2 regions of the Massilia sp. BKSP1R2A-1 genome follow, and region 1 is predicted to be linked to the other one. Evidence: riboswitches for the same ligand, from Rfam matches in the RefSeq annotation. Region 1 holds a riboswitch; the other holds the start of a gene.
The links. A riboswitch is a leader RNA that binds a small molecule or an ion and turns the genes downstream of it on or off. The one in region 1 is predicted to bind cobalamin.
Positions count from the first base shown of each region.

Region 2: it holds a riboswitch for cobalamin, as region 1 does, so the genes downstream of both, ACQ7JA_RS24675 (TonB-dependent receptor domain-containing protein) here and ACQ7JA_RS00235 (TonB-dependent receptor family protein) in region 1, are expected to answer to the same signal.

Region 1 covers NZ_JBOBRE010000001.1:51,958-59,517, forward strand. The annotation lists gene ACQ7JA_RS00225 (hypothetical protein) at 1-876, opposite strand, end outside; gene ACQ7JA_RS00230 (M1 family metallopeptidase) at 882-3,086, opposite strand; cobalamin riboswitch at 3,219-3,467, shown strand; gene ACQ7JA_RS00235 (TonB-dependent receptor family protein) at 3,552-5,513, shown strand; gene ACQ7JA_RS00240 (cobalamin-binding protein) at 5,513-6,406, shown strand; gene ACQ7JA_RS00245 (thiol:disulfide interchange protein DsbA/DsbL) at 6,551-7,213, shown strand; gene ACQ7JA_RS00250 (hypothetical protein) at 7,210-7,539, shown strand; gene ACQ7JA_RS00255 (DUF6151 family protein) at 7,557-7,560, opposite strand, start outside.
Region 2 covers NZ_JBOBRE010000025.1:16-7,575, forward strand. The annotation lists gene cobT (nicotinate-nucleotide--dimethylbenzimidazole phosphoribosyltransferase) at 395-1,429, shown strand; gene ACQ7JA_RS24665 (adenosylcobinamide-GDP ribazoletransferase) at 1,431-2,195, shown strand; gene cobC (alpha-ribazole phosphatase family protein) at 2,198-2,740, shown strand; cobalamin riboswitch at 2,761-2,990, shown strand; gene ACQ7JA_RS24675 (TonB-dependent receptor domain-containing protein) at 3,059-4,894, shown strand; gene ACQ7JA_RS24680 (FecCD family ABC transporter permease) at 4,921-5,943, shown strand; gene ACQ7JA_RS24685 (ABC transporter ATP-binding protein) at 5,945-6,718, shown strand; gene cobO (cob(I)yrinic acid a,c-diamide adenosyltransferase) at 6,715-7,341, shown strand; gene ACQ7JA_RS24695 (cobyrinate a,c-diamide synthase) at 7,342-7,560, shown strand, end outside.

The sequences.
Region 1 (7,560 bases):
GCGGGCGCAGCGCATCCAGGCCAGGACCAGCACGGCCAGCTGGGCCAACGCGAGTCCGGCCAGGAAGCTGCCCGTGCCCAGCGCCGGCACGTTGATGCGCGCCACCGCCAGCAGCCCGGCCAGGCAGAGGCCCACGATCGTCACGCCGAAGTAGAAGCCGAGGATGGCCAGCGGCCGGCGCATCAGCAGGCGCAGGCCGGCGACCCAGGCCAGTACGGCCGAGGTGCGGCGGCGCTCCAGCGCCAGCTTGGCGCGTCCGAGGTCCAGGGTCGCGTGGGCCAGCAGGAGCAGCAGGGCGGCAACGATGGTGGCGCCGAGGCGCGCATTGTCGGCCGACGATTCGAGCACGCTCGACGCCGCGTGGTCGGCGGCGGCGTCGCCCGCGATCCCGGCCAGGAAGGCGGCCAGGCCGAGCGGCACGATGGCCCACAGCAGGGTGCGCAGCAGGCGGCCGTATTCCTGCACGCCGCCGGCGGCCAGGGCGGCGAAGCCCAGCGGCTTCGGCGCGCGCGCGGCCGTGATGGCGGCGCCGGTGAGGAGCGGCGACAGCAGCAGCGTCATCGCCAGGGCGACCACGGCCCCGCTGCCGAGCGCCGCGGCGAACTGCGGGTGCAGGCTGACCAGGTCGGTGATCGCGGCCAGGTCGAGGCGATGGGCATAGGCGGCCGCGCCCACGGTGTGGTCGAAGGCGGCGCCGAACATGCGCCACACCGGCAGGCTCGCCACCAGGGCGGGCAGCAGCAGGCCGAGCAGCCAGAGCAGCATCAGGCGCCATTGGAGGGCGGGGCGCAGGGCGCGCAGGAGGCCGCTTTTTGCGTCCGGCGCGGCGGCGTGGCCGGCCTGGGCCGATTCGAACGGCGAGATCGTTGGATGCATGGTCGTCATACGGTGGCGATGAAGGACAGGAGGAGTTGGACGAAGGCCATGGCGTCGCTGGCCCAGCGCGTCGAGGCGCTGCGGTCGGCGGCCAGGGCGCGGCTGTCGTCGAGCTTGTTGACGTCGAGGTAGTGGCTGCGGCGCGGGTCGAGTTCGGCCGACACGGCTTTCGCCGGTTTCACCCAGCTAAAGGTGCGCCATTTTTCCTCGCCCTGCCAGGTCACGGTCTCGCTGCTGCCGTCGGCGAAGCGCACCACCAGGGTCTGGGGGACGCTCGCGCCTTCGCGCCGCACCGTCACCTGGGTGCGGAAGGGGTAGGGGCCGCTGCCATCCTTGGCGTTCGGATTGGCTTTCTCCCAGTCCTTGCGCGCCTTGGCGATGCGCGCATCGAGCGCTGCCTCGGTTTCCTCGATCCGCTTGCCCTTCTCAAGGCGGGTGCCCGCCAGCGGCAGCACTTCCTCGCTGGCGATCGAGGCCACGCGGTCGTCCACGCGGGAGACGGCGTAGATCTGCTTCGCGAAGACTTCCTCGACCGCGGCGCGTTCGCCGCTGCCGTCGGCCAGGGCCTCGCGCAGGTCGGCCACGCTCGGGTGGCGGAACTTCCAGCGGCGGTAGTATTCCTTGAAGCCGCGTTCCATCGCCTCGCGTCCGATGCGTTCCTCGAGGTCGCGCATCACGAGTGCGGTACGGGTATAGACCGGGCCGATGCCCTGCAGGCGCTGCCAGGCATTCTGGCCGGGGGCGTCGGCGGGCCGGTCACGCGGGCTGGTGGCGCGCGTGATGTCGAAGGGATCGAAGACCGGGTCGATGCCGATGCGCTTGAAGAAGGCCGGCATCGGGTGGGCCTGCTGGCCGCGCTCGCGCAGCATGCGGCCGTCCCAGTACTCGTTCAGGCCCTCGTCCAGCATCGGCTCTTCGAACTCGTTGCTGGCCAGGATGCCGTAGAAGTAGCCGTGGCCGAACTCGTGGATGGTCACGCCCTCGAGCATGTACTCGTCGAGCGAGTTCTTCGCCACCTCGGCATGGCCGGATGCCGTGATGAAGGTCGGGTACTCCATCCCGCCCGCTTCCTCCGCGTTGTAGGGCGGGATCACCACCGTCAGCGTGCGGTAGGGGTAGGGGCCGAGGGTGCGCGAGAAGTAGGTCAGCGAATCCTTGGCCGCCTTCATGGCCGGCTTGGCGCTGGCCTCGTACTCGGGCGGGAACAGCACCTGCACCGTCACGGTCGGGCTGCCGGGGCCGGTCCAGGTCTCGACCAGGGGAGGGGCAGAGCGCTTGTCGGCGGTCCAGGCGAAATCGTGCACGTCATGCTGGACGTAGCGGCGCGTGACCATGCCGTTCTTCTCGCTCGGCGCGCCCTGCAGTTCGCCGGTGGCGCCGACGGTGTAGGCCTTGGGCACCGTCAGGCTGACGTCGTAGCTGCCGAAGTCGGCGTAGAACTCGGACTCCATGTGGAATTCGTGGGCGTTCCAGCGTGGCGCGGTGGCGCCGCGTTCGCCCGGCAGTTCCAGCACGGCGATCTTGGGGAACCACTGCGCCACCAGGTGGAAGCTGCCGAAGTAACCGGTGCGCGCTATCACGCGCGGCAGCTGGGTCTGGAAATCGATGTCGAGCGTCGTGCTGGCGCCCGGCGCCACCGCTTCCGGCAGGTCGAAGCGGGCCACGGTATGGTCGGTGGCCGGGCCGCCGTCGGGCTGGACGAAGCGCCACGGCACGCTTGCCGCGCCCTGGCGCACGCTGGCCAAGGCGATGTGGCCCCATTCGCCGTCCCTGATGTCGACGCCGCTGCGGAAGCCTTCGCCGCGGTGGCGCTGCTCGGTGAAGAAGGTGCTGCCGGCGCCCTCGAAGGCATTCATGTAGAGGTGGACGTAGACGCTGCGCACCGGCACCGCGCTGCGGTTGCGCCAGGTGAGGGCCTGCCGGCCCTTGATCAGGTGCTTGTCCGGGTCGAGCGTGGCCTCGATGCGGTAGCTGACCACGCGGTCCGACAAGGTGGCATGGTCGCCGGTGCGCACGCCGCCCCAGGCGGAGGGCGCGCTCGGCGTGGTGACGGCGGCCGCGTCGGGCGCGGCCAGCGCGATGCCGTCCAGCGAGGGTGTGGGGCTTGGCGCCGGCGCGTCGGCCTGGGCCAGCCAGGCAACAGCGCCGCCGGCCGCGAGCAAGGCGGCGGCGAGCACCGCGCGCAACTTGCTCCGTGCTTGGATATGCATGCAGGACTCCCTGTAATGACAATATTGTTTGAACGCGAATATAGCCAGAAGAGCAAAAAAACACCATGGGCATGCGATAGAACGCAGGATTTGAGGATGGACGCGCAAAAAACGCGACAAGGCTTGTCAGGTTATAATCGCGGCCGTTCTGGTGCCCGCGCAGGCGATCCGCCTGCACAGTTAAACGGGAAACACGAGGCAAAGGCGCTGCGCGCCCGCGCCGAGGTGTGCTGCCCCCGCAACGGTCAACAAGCGTCACCGCCTGATAGAAACCCTGTTTGGCGCGGTGACAGGCTGTCTCAATAACCACTGTGCATTGCATAGGAAGGTGGGACAGTCCGTCTTGCAAGCCCGGATACCGGCCAGGACAGGGGGAAGCGCGCATGCGGCAGGGCCGGTGCTGCGTCTTCCGTTGACTCCGGTGTGCGGGGACGCAGGCCGGTGCTTTTACCGAGAACATCCACAATGAATTTTGCTGCCTTCCCAAGCAGCGCGCCGGCCATCAAGCCGCTCGCGCTGGCCTGCGCCTTTTCCCTTTCCATCCTCGCCGCGAACGCCTTCGCCCAGGACACGGCCGTTCCCGAGATCGTCGTCACCGGCGCGCGCTTCCCCGCCCAGGTCTCGCTCGCGCCGATCGGCGCCACCGTCATCACGGCGGAGGACATCCGCCGCGCCGGCGCTACGGACGTGAATGCCGCGATCCGCAAGATCGGCGGCGTGTTCGGCCGCCAGAGCCTGGACGGCTCGCCCGACTTCGCCCTCGACCTGCGCGGCTTCGGCTCCAACGGCAGCCAGAACATGGTGGTGCTGGTCGACGGCGTGCGCATGAACGAGAACGAACTGGCCGGCCCGGTGCTGTCCTCGATTCCCGTGGACACCGTCGAGCGCATCGAGATCCAGCGCGGCGGCAGCAGCGTGCTGTACGGCGAAGGCGCGACCGGCGGCGTGATCAACATCATCACCAGACGCGGTACGCAAGCCGGCTACCACGGCTCCGTGGTGCTGGAAGCCGGCCGCTTCGACCAGTACGATGCGCGCGCGTCCGTCCGCCATGGCGAGGGCCCGCTGTCCTTCGACCTGGCCGCCGCGCGCCAGGGTACCGACAACTACCGCGACAACAACGAATTCCGCCAGAAGACCTTCAGCGGCGGCTTCCAGTGGGCCGCGAACGACGCCCGCATGGGCCTGCGCGTGGAGAGCGCACGCCAGGACATGCGCTTCCCGGGGTCGCTGAGCTATGAACAGTTCGAAGCCAATCCGCGCCAGACCCTGACCCCGAAGGACTTCGGCGCCCTGTCCAGCGACCGCGTGACGGCCTTCGCCGAGAAGCGCGTCGACAACGTGGAATTCGCGGCCGAGCTGGCCCACCGCGAGCGCAAGGTCGAATCGACCTACGACTTCGGCGGCTTCCTCTCCGCCGCGACCTACGACACCCGCCACACCCAGTTCTCGCCGCGCATGCGCCACAGCGCCAACCTGGGCGCCGGCCTGAACGAATTCGTCGCCGGCGTCGACCTGAGCCGCTGGGAGCGTGCCACCAGCCTCGGCTCGGATGCGCGCCAGACTTCGGAAGCCTACTACCTGCGCGACGAGATGCGCTTCGGCGGCGCCGCCAATGCCCGCCTGGCGCTGGGCGCGCGCCACGAGCGCTTCGAGAAGAAAGAGACCAACGCCGCGCTGGCGGTGCCGACCGGCACCCAGACGGTGAACGCCTGGAGCGCGGAAGGCAGCGTCGACGTGGCAGCGAACGTCACCGTGCATGCCAAGGCCGGCCGCAGCTACCGCCTGCCGAATGCCGACGAGAACGGCTACCGTTCCAGCGTCGGCCTGCTCGACGTCCAGACCTCGCGCGACCTCGAGCTGGGCGTGACTGCCGGCACCGACGCCCGCCGCATCGCCGCACGCGTGTTCCGCCACCGCCTGAAGAACGAGATCTTCTACGATCCGACCCTGGGCGGCGGCTGGGGCGCCAACACCAACCTCGACCCGACCCGCCGCCAGGGCCTGGAAGTCGAAGGCCAGATGGCGATCGGCCAGGCGCTGCGCCTGACCGGCCAGTGGCAGCGCGTGGACGCCGAGTTCACCGAGGGCCCGAACGCGGGCCGCGAGATGGTGCTGGTGCCGAAGAACGTCGTGACCGCGCGCCTGGCCTGGGTGGCCGCCGGCCCGCACAGCGCCGACATCGGCGCCCAATGGGTCGACCGCCAGCGTTACGGCAGCGACTTCAGCAACAGCTGCAGCACGCGCATGCCGTCCTTCACGACGATCGACGCCCGCTACGCCTACCGCACCGGTCCCTGGGAAGTCGCGGTCAGCGGCCTGAACCTGGCCGACCGCCAGTACTTCAGCAATGCCTTCGGCTGCCGTTCGGGCATCTACCCGAGCGACGGCCGCCAGCTGAAGCTGGCGCTGCGCTACGACTTCTGATGCGCAGACTGACGCGCTTCGCCGCCGCCGTGCTGCTGGCCTGCGCCGCAGCCACGGTGCAGGCCGCCCCGGTGACCGTGGTCGACGACGCCGGCCGCAAGGTCACGCTCAAGGCGCCGGCGCAGCGCGTCATTTCGATGGCGCCGCACGCCACCGAGCTGCTGTTCGCAGCCGGCGGCGGCGCGCGCGTCGTCGGGGCGATGAACTACAGCGACTACCCGGAAGCGGCGAAATCCATCCCACTGGTGGGCAGTAACAGCCAGATCGACATGGAGCGGGTGCTGGCGTTGAGGCCGGACCTGATCGTGGTCTGGCATACCGGGAACACGGCGCGCCAGATCGCCCAGATCGAGAGCCTGGGCGTGCCGGTCTTCCACAGCGAGCCGCGCCGCCTGGCGCAGGTCGCCGAGAATATCGAGCGCCTGGGCCGGCTGCTGGGCACCGTGCCGGCGGCACAGGCAGCGGCCGGGGCCTACCGGGCGAAACTCGCGGGCCTGGAGGCGCGCTACGGCAAGCGTGCGCCCGTCACGGTGTTCTACCAGATCTGGGACCAGCCCCTGTATACGCTCAACGACGCCCAGATCGCCAGCGATGCGATCCGCGTCTGCGGCGGGCGCAACGTGTTTGGCGGCCTGAAGGTCGTGGCGCCGGAAGTCAGCCTGGAGGCGGTGATCGCGGCCGATCCAGAGGCGATCATGGCGGGGAAGCGCTACGACCCCGCCAATCCGGGCCTGAAGCTGTGGGAACCCTACCGCAGCATGACGGCGGTGAAACGGGGCAACCTGTTGACCGTCGATGGCGAACTGCTGACCCGGCCGGGCCCGCGGGCCATCGACGGCGCCGCAGCCCTGTGCCAGGCCCTGGAAGGTGGGCGCCAGCGCCGCCCGAAGTGAGTTCGCTTGCAAAACCGGCACCCCTTGCCCGTAAGCCCAGGTTAATTCCGTAAGCAAATGCAAAAAACGCTCTTCTGGCCGGAAGGAGAGGCGAAAAAGTGGTAATCTGCCCGCGTTTGCTCAATCAACTGTGGAAGGAAACCCATGCGTTCTCTGCGTTTTGCCCTCATCGCCGCCACCCTGGCCGCCAGCACCGCTTTCGCGTCGCCGACCGCCCCGGTCAACGGCGCCGACTACATCACGCTGGCACAGCCGCAGCCGGTACAGGCGACGGGCAAGAAGGTCGAGGTCATCGAGTTCTTCGCCTACCACTGCCCGGCGTGCAATATGCTCGAGCCCTCGCTGAACCAGTGGATCAAGAAGCAGGGCGACAACATCGTCATGCGCCGCATCCACCTGCCGTTCCAGGGGCCCGCCGATCCGGAAGCGCACCTGTTCCTGACCCTGGAAGCCATGGGCAAGCTGGAGGAATACCACCCGCGCGTGTTCCAGGCGGTGCACGTGCAGCGCCAGCGCTTGATGAAGGACGACGCCATCATCGAGTGGGCGGCCAAGAATGGCCTGGACCGCGCCAAGTTCATGGAAGCCTGGAATTCCTTCGGCGTGACGAGCAAGCTGCGCCGCCTGCAGACCCTCTCGTCGAACTACAAGGTCACCGGCACCCCGACCATCATCATCGACGGCAAGTACGTCGTGTCGCCGAGCCAGGTGGGTGAGTCCAACAAGATCAACGGCATCGAGCCGACCATGCAGGCGACCATGCAGGTCATGGATGCGCTCGTGAAGAAGGCTGCAGCCACGAAATGAGCAATGACGTCGAACGCGAAGTCCTCAAGATGTACGATGGGTCCCGGCCCAACGAGGACGACCTGTTTGAAACCAGCAATGTGAACCACATTGCGTGGGGGCTGGCGGTCTTCTTCGCCGGCCTCGCGATCTGGCTCGCCATCGCCCTGGTGAATGCCGAGAACCAGCGCTACGCCCTGATGACCAATAAGTGCCCCGATCCGCTCTTCAAAGGCGGCATCGACAAGGCATGCCTCGTGACCGTGCGCTCGCGCGACCACTGGTGGGAACACCTGTGGTACGGCTTCACGCACGTACGGGTCACCCCCGAGCACAGCGGGCGCTGAGCGTTCGCCGCCCCGCTTCAG
Region 2 (7,560 bases), on a different contig from region 1:
TTGCTCGGAGTTCGCTCACTCAAAATACTGACGAAACCTTCTTTCGAAGATTTACGTTTAATATTTTGTGCGAACATTTGATAATTTAAGTATGCAGCTGACCCAAGCCAGCCGGCACCCTCATCAAACGCCCACACTTATCGACTGTTGATTGTTAAAGAACCGTATTCTGTACTACCTTGCTGCACCGTGCGAAGCGTTGTGTTCGTCAGCAGCAGAGAAGCGAGATTATGCGGTGTTCTGCGTTTATCGTCAAGCCCCTCTTTTCCTTCGCTGTCGCTGCTTTCAAAGCTGCGCCGGCGTCGGAGGAACGAGACTATAGCAAACGGCGAGGCGACTTACAACGCCTGCGACTATGTTATCGTCGCGTTTTTTCCACCTTATCTTCCTGGCAATGCAGATCCCATCCATCGCCCCGACCGCGGACGCGGCCCTTTCGCAAGCCCTGCTCGCGGCCATCAATAACAAGACGAAGCCGCTGGGCAGCCTGGGACGCCTGGAAGAGCTTGCCGCGCAGCTCGGCCTGATCCAATGCTCGACAAGGATCAGCATCGATCAGCCGGCCATCCTCGTCTTCGCGGGCGACCACGGCGTGGTAGCGGAAGGCGTCTCGGCCTATCCGCAAGACGTGACCTGGCAGATGGTGGAGAACTTCCTGGCGGACGGCGCCGCCATCAATGTATTCGCTCGCCAGAACGGCTGCGCCCTGCACGTCGTGGACGCCGGCGTGAACCACGACTTCGGCCCGCGCGCCGGCCTGGTCGACTGCAAGGTGGGCCGCGGGACCCGCAACTTCGCCCAGGAGGCCGCGATGTCGCCGCAGGAACTGGATACCGCGCTCGAGCACGGCATGGCCCTGATGCGCGACCTGCCGGGCAACGTCGTCGGCTTCGGCGAAATGGGTATCGGCAATACCACTGCGGCCGCGGCCCTCATGCACAAGCTCACCAGGCTGCCGCTGTCCCAATGCGTGGGCGCCGGCACGGGCCTCTCGGGCGAAGGGATCGCACGCAAGCAGCAGGTCATCGCCGCCGCCGTCGACAGGCATGCAGGCGCCACCTCGCCGCTCGAGGTGCTGGCCACCTTCGGCGGTTTCGAGATCGGCATGATGGTCGGCGCCATGCTGAAAGCAGCAGAGCTGCGCAAGGTGCTGCTGATCGACGGCTTCATCGTCACCAGCGCCTTGCTGGTCGCGGCGCGCCTGCAGCCGGCCATCCTCGACTACTGCGTGTTCGCCCACTGCTCGGACGAGAACGGCCACCGCATGATGCTCGAGAGCCTGGGCGCCCGCCCGCTCCTGAAACTCGGCCTGCGCCTGGGCGAAGGCACCGGCAGCGCGCTTGCCCTGCCCCTGCTGCATGCGGCTGCGAACTTCCTGAACGAGATGGCCACCTTCGCATCGGCCTCGGTCAGTACCAGCGGCCAGTAAGATGCAGCAACTGCGCCTGTTCTTCGTCGCCCTGCAGTTCTTCACCCGCCTGCCGATCCCGCGCTGGGTCGGATTCGAGCAGGACTGGCTGCACCACGCCTCCCGCTACTTCCCGCTCGTCGGCGTCGTGGTGGGCATGATCGGCGCCGCCGTCTACGGAGCCTGCGCCCTCGTGCTGCCGGCACCGGTGGCCGCGGTGCTCTCGACCGCGGCCACCATCTACATCACCGGCGCCTTCCACGAAGACGGCTTCGCCGACACCTGTGACGGTCTTGGCGGCGGCATGACGCGCGAGCGCGTGCTGGAGATCATGAAGGACTCGCGCGTCGGCGCCTACGGTGCGATCGGCGTCGTGTGCATGCTGGGCACGAAAGTCACGGCGCTTGCGACGCTGCCCTTGACCAGCGCCATCGGCGCCATGCTGCTGGCCCACCCGCTGTCACGCCTGTGCGCGACCTCGCTCATCTGGCGCATGGAATACTCACGCGCGGAAGGCAAGGCCAAGCCGCTGGCCGAACGCATGTCCACTGCCGAGTTCTGCATCGCTCTGCTGACGGTTGCCCTGGCCGCAGCCCTGCTGCTCGCAGGCGGCCTGCTCTCAGCGCAAGCCGTGCTTGCCGCACTGCTGGCCTGCGTGATCGCCACCTGGTGGCTGGCCCGCAAATTCAGCCGCCGCATCGGAGGCTATACCGGCGACTGCCTCGGCGCCGTGCAGCAACTGGCGGAAGCGGTCGCCTACATCGCCATCCTGGCCACCCTCGGCTAGCCATGGAGCTGGTCCTCGTCCGCCATCCACAGCCCGAAGTCGCCCCCGGCATCTGCTATGGCCGCAGCGACGTCGCCGCCTCGCCCTCCGCGATCGCCGCCGTCGCCCAGGGCCTGCGTGAAGCCGGGCTGCCCGGCGACCTGCCTGTCTTCGCCAGCCCGCTCAGGCGCTGCGCCGAGCTCGCGGCGCAGCTGGGCGCGCCCGTCACCTTCGACGCGCGCCTGGCCGAGATGGACTTCGGCGCCTGGGAGATGCAGCCCTGGGACGCCATCCCCCGCGCCGAGGTAGACGCCTGGAGCGCCGACCTGCTGCACTACCGGCCCGGCGGCGGAGAGAGCGTCATGGATGTCGCCCGCCGCGTGGCCGCATGCTTCGACGCGCTGCGCGAAACACGTCACCCGCGCGCCCTGCTCGTCTGCCACGCGGGCAGCATGCGCCTGCTCGCCGCCCTCCACGCCGGCGGCAGCATCGAACAGGCGGCGCTGCGCGCGGCCTCCGAAGCACACCGCATCGACTATGGCGGCATCATCATGCTGAAGGACTGACAACACCGCGTCGCGCTCACGTATAATGTCGGCGTTTTGGTGCTCGCGCCTGTATTCACAGGCGCAGTTAAACGGGAAACACGAAGCCCTTCAACAAGGCCAAGGTGTGCTGCCCCCGCAACGGTAAGCAAGTGCCGCGCTCGAAAGAGTCCGCGGCGAACCGTCCTCCATGACCACTGTGCGATTTGCATGGGAAGGTCGGACGGCCACACTTGCCAGCCCGGATACCGGCCAAAAGGTGGAAGCGTGGCCATGCCGCGCTTCTGTTCAATCTGGCCTACGGGGACGTCGGCTGGTTGTCCTTGACGTGAACATTTCATGAATCTTCCTGTAACACGGCTGGCGGCTGCGTGCTCGCTCGCATTCGTCTTCACTCTCCCTTCTTTCGCCCAGACCAGCGCCGACACGGTCGTCGTCACCGCCAACCGCATGCCGCAGCGCGCGCATGACGTGATCGCCGATACCACCGTCATCCACGCCGAAGAGATCGCACGCTCCGGCGCCGGTTCGGTGGCCGACATCCTGCAGCGCCAGCGCGGCATCGAGATCACCCGCAACGGCGGCCCGGGCGCCTCCACCGACGTCTACCTGCGCGGCTCCAACGCCAACCAGGTCGTGGTCCTGCTCGACGGCGTGCGCGTCGGCTCCTCGACCAGCGGCACCGCGGCCTGGAACGCGATTCCCCTGTCCGCCATCGAGCGCATCGAGATCGTCTATGGTCCGCTGACGACGCTGTACGGCGCCGACGCGATCGGCGGCGTCATCCAGGTCTTCACGCGCAAGGGCGAAGGCGGTCCGGTCGTCACCGCCTCGCTCGGCGCCGGCAGCAACGCCACGCGCGCGGCCGCCAGCACCGTCTCCGGTTCGGGCGGCGGCTTGCGCTATGCCTTCACCGCCGGCTACGAAGATGCCGACGGCTTCTCGTCCACCCGGCCGGGCGCTTCCGGCTTCAACCCGGACGAAGACGGCTACCGCCGCCGCAGCGCCAACGGCCAGCTGTCCTATACCGTGGCTCCTGGGCTGGAGGTGGGCGCCCAGCTCCTGCACAGCGCCCTGCGCGCCCAGTACGACAGCGGCGCCGGCAGCTACGACACCCACAACGAGCAGGAACTCAACACGGCCGCCGTCCATGCGAGCAGCCAGGTCAGCGCCAACTGGCGCAGCACCCTGCAGTACGCGGCTTCACGGGACCAGCTGGGCAGCTTCACCAACGCCACCGCGTCCGGCCGCAGCCAGATCGAAACCCGCCAGGACGAGCTCACCTGGCAGAACGCCATCGCCATTGGCGCCGACACGCTGCAGCTGCTCTACAGCCACCGCAAGGAAGACGTCGAGTCCAGTTCCAGCCGCGCCTTGAACCGCGCGCGGATCACCAACTCCTATGCGGCCGCCTACTCGGCCCGGCGCGGCGCTCACCTGCTCGACCTGAGCGCCCGCCACGATCGCTCGGTCTACGGGAACAAGATCACGGGCGCCGCCGGTTACGGCATTGAGCTCGGCAATGGCCTGCGCGCGACCGCCAGCGTCGGCACGAGCTTCCGCGCACCGACCTTCAACGAGCTGTACTACCCCGGCTACGGCCTGGAGACCAACAAGCCCGAGAAGGGCCGCAACCGCGAAGCGGGGCTGCACTACGATGGCGGCCGCGTGCAGCTCGATGCGAGCTACTACCGTAACCGCCTGACCGACATGATCGTCTCGAGCACGCCGTGCCCGGGCACCGGCATCGGCAGCTGCGCCTATAACGTCAACGAGGCCAAGCTGGAAGGCGTGACGCTGGCAGCCCGGACCCGTCTCGCGGCAATCAATCTGCACGGCAGCCTGGACTGGCAGGACCCGACCGACGAAACCACGGGCAAGCAGTTGCTGCGCCGTTCGAAGAAGCACGCCAAGTTCGCCGCCGACACCAGCTTCGGCCCCGTCAAGACGGGCGCGGAACTGCAGCTGTCCGGCAGGCGCTTCAACGACGCCGCCAACCTGCGCCCGCTGGGCGGCTATGGGCTGCTCAACCTGTACACTAGCTGGCAGGTCACGCCCGACCTGTCGCTGCTGGTACGCCTCAACAACGTGACGGACAAGCAGTACGAACTGGCGCGCTTCTATGGCACCAGCGGCCGCACCTGGTTCGCCGCGCTGCGCTACGGTATGCGCTGACCGGACGCACCATCGAGAGGAGACGCATGCATCACCCAGCCTTCCTGCTCCGCCAGCGCGCCACGCTCGTCATCGGCGTGCTGCTGCTGTGCGCCGTCGCCAGCCTGCTGTTTGCCGGCATGACGGGCTCGATCTCCGTCCCGCTGGCGGACGTGCCCGACGCCCTGCGCCAGCTGGCGCGCGGCGAAAGCGGGACGCTGGCCGCCTCGCTGATCGAGCTGCGCGCCAGCCGTGCCCTGACGGCCTTCGTCACCGGCGGCGCGCTCGCCCTCGCGGGCGTGATGATGCAGGCGCTCCTGCGCAACCCGCTGGCCGACCCCTATGTGCTCGGGATCTCGGCCGGCGCCTCGGTCGGCGCGCTGTTCGCGCTGCTCATGATGGCGACCGCCTTCATCGTCGACATGGCCGCGCTGGGCGGTGCGGTCGGGGTATCGATGCTGCTCTACCTGCTGGCCCGGCGCGACATGCGCGGCGGCCTGGCTGTCGAGGGCGGCACCTCGATGCTGCTGCTGACCGGCGTGATCCTGTCCTCGGCCTGCATGGCCCTGATCACCCTGATGCTGTCGATCGCGCCGGAAGGCAGGCTGCGCAGCATGATCTTCTGGATGATCGGCGACCTCGCCGGCGCGCCGCTGCGTCTGGCGCCCTGGATCGTGCTGGGCGGCGCGCTGCTGTATGCGCTGCGCAGCGCGCGCGCCATGAACGTGGTCGCGCTGCATGCGGAAGCGGCCGCCACGCTGGGCATCCGCGTCGGCCGCCTGCGCAAGGGACTGTTCTTCGTCTCCGGCGTCCTGACCGCCAGCGCCGTGACCAGCGCCGGCTCGGTCGGATTCGTCGGCCTGATCATCCCGCATGCCTGCCGCTTCGCCTTCGGCCCCGACCACCGGGTCCTGATCCCGTCGGCGGTGCTGGCGGGCGGGGGCTTCCTGGTGCTGTGCGATACGCTCGCGCGCACCATCATCGCGCCGCAGCAGCTGCCGGTGGGCGCGATCACGGCGATCATCGGCGCGCCGGTATTCCTCTATCAACTGCACCGGCTGAGGAAGTGACATGATCAGAGCCGAACATCTCGACCTGCGGCTCGGCAAGCGCACCCTGCTGCGGCAGCTCGACTGGGCGGCGCGCCCGGGCGAATGCTGGAGCATCATCGGCCGCAACGGCGCCGGCAAGAGCACCCTGCTGCGCACGCTCGCAGGCCTGCACCGTCCCGATGCCGGCGCCGTCCATGTCGGCGGCCGCGCGCTGGACCAGTGGCCCCCCGAAGAACTGGCGCGCCAGCGCGCCTTCCTGGCGCAGTCGCGCCACGATGCCTTCTCGTACAGCGTCATCGAAACCGTGCTGTCGGCGCGCCATCCCTATCACGCCAACCGCTACTGGGAGGGCAGCGACGACCACCAGGCCGCGATGACGGCGCTCGCCTCGATGGAAGTCGCCGAGCTGGCCGAGCGCGACGTGCGCACCCTGTCCGGCGGCGAGCGCCAGCGGGTCGCGATCGCCGCGCTGCTGGCCCAGGACACCCCGCTGCTGCTGCTGGACGAGCCGGCCAATGCCCTCGACCTGGCGCACCAGGTCAGCGTCATGGCCCTGCTGGCCCGTCTTTGCCGCGAACAGGGAAAGATCGTCGTCATGATCGGCCACGACCTGAATCTCGCCTACCGCATTTCCACCCACGCGCTGCTGCTCATGGGCGACGGCCGCTGGCAGGCCGGTCCCATCGAGGAGACCATGCAGCCCGCCCTGCTGGGCGACTACCTCGGCCACCCGATCGACATGCTCGAGCACGGCGGCCGCCGCATCTTCCTTCCTCACGAGGCCACCCCATGAACGAGCTGAACTCCTCCGAAATCGACGCGCTGAACGAGCGCCACCGCCAGCGCATGGAGCGCAAGAAGGCCGTCATCGATGCAAAAATTGCCGCCGCCGACAAGGAAATCGGCATCATCATCGTCAATACGGGCAACGGCAAGGGCAAGAGCTCGAGCGCCTTCGGCATGGTGACGCGGGCGCTGGGCCATGGCATGAAGGTGGGCGTGGTCCAGTTCATCAAGGGCGCGATGTCGACGGGAGAAGAAAAATTCCTGCGGCGCTTCCCGGACGAAGTCAGCTTCCACGCCATGGGCGAAGGCTATACCTGGGAGACCCAGGACCGCGAGCGCGACATCGCCAAGGCGAACGAAGCCTGGGAGCAGGCGCGCCGCTTCCTGCGCGATCCCGCCTACGGCATGGTGGTGCTGGACGAACTGAACATCGCGCTCAAGTACAAGTACCTCGACGTGCACACCGTGATCGCCGACCTGCTCGACCGTCCCGTGATGCAGCACGTGGTGGTGACCGGCCGCGCGGCGCCGCCGGAACTGGTCGCGGTGGCAGACACGGTCACCGAAATGAACGTGGTCAAGCACGCCTTCAAGGCGGGCATCGCGGCGCAGGCCGGAACGGAGTGGTAAATGACCGAGCAAAACCGGGATAACGGGGCACGCGCCGTACTGGTCGCGGCAATGTCGTCCGGCCAGGGCAAGACCAGCGTCACCGCCGCGCTGGCGCGCAAGCTGGTGCGCCAGGGCCAGCGCGTGCGCGTCTTCAAGTGCGGTCCGGACTTCATCGACCCGATGCTGCTCGAACGCGCCTCCGGCGCGCCGGTGCACACGCTCGACCTGTGGATGGTC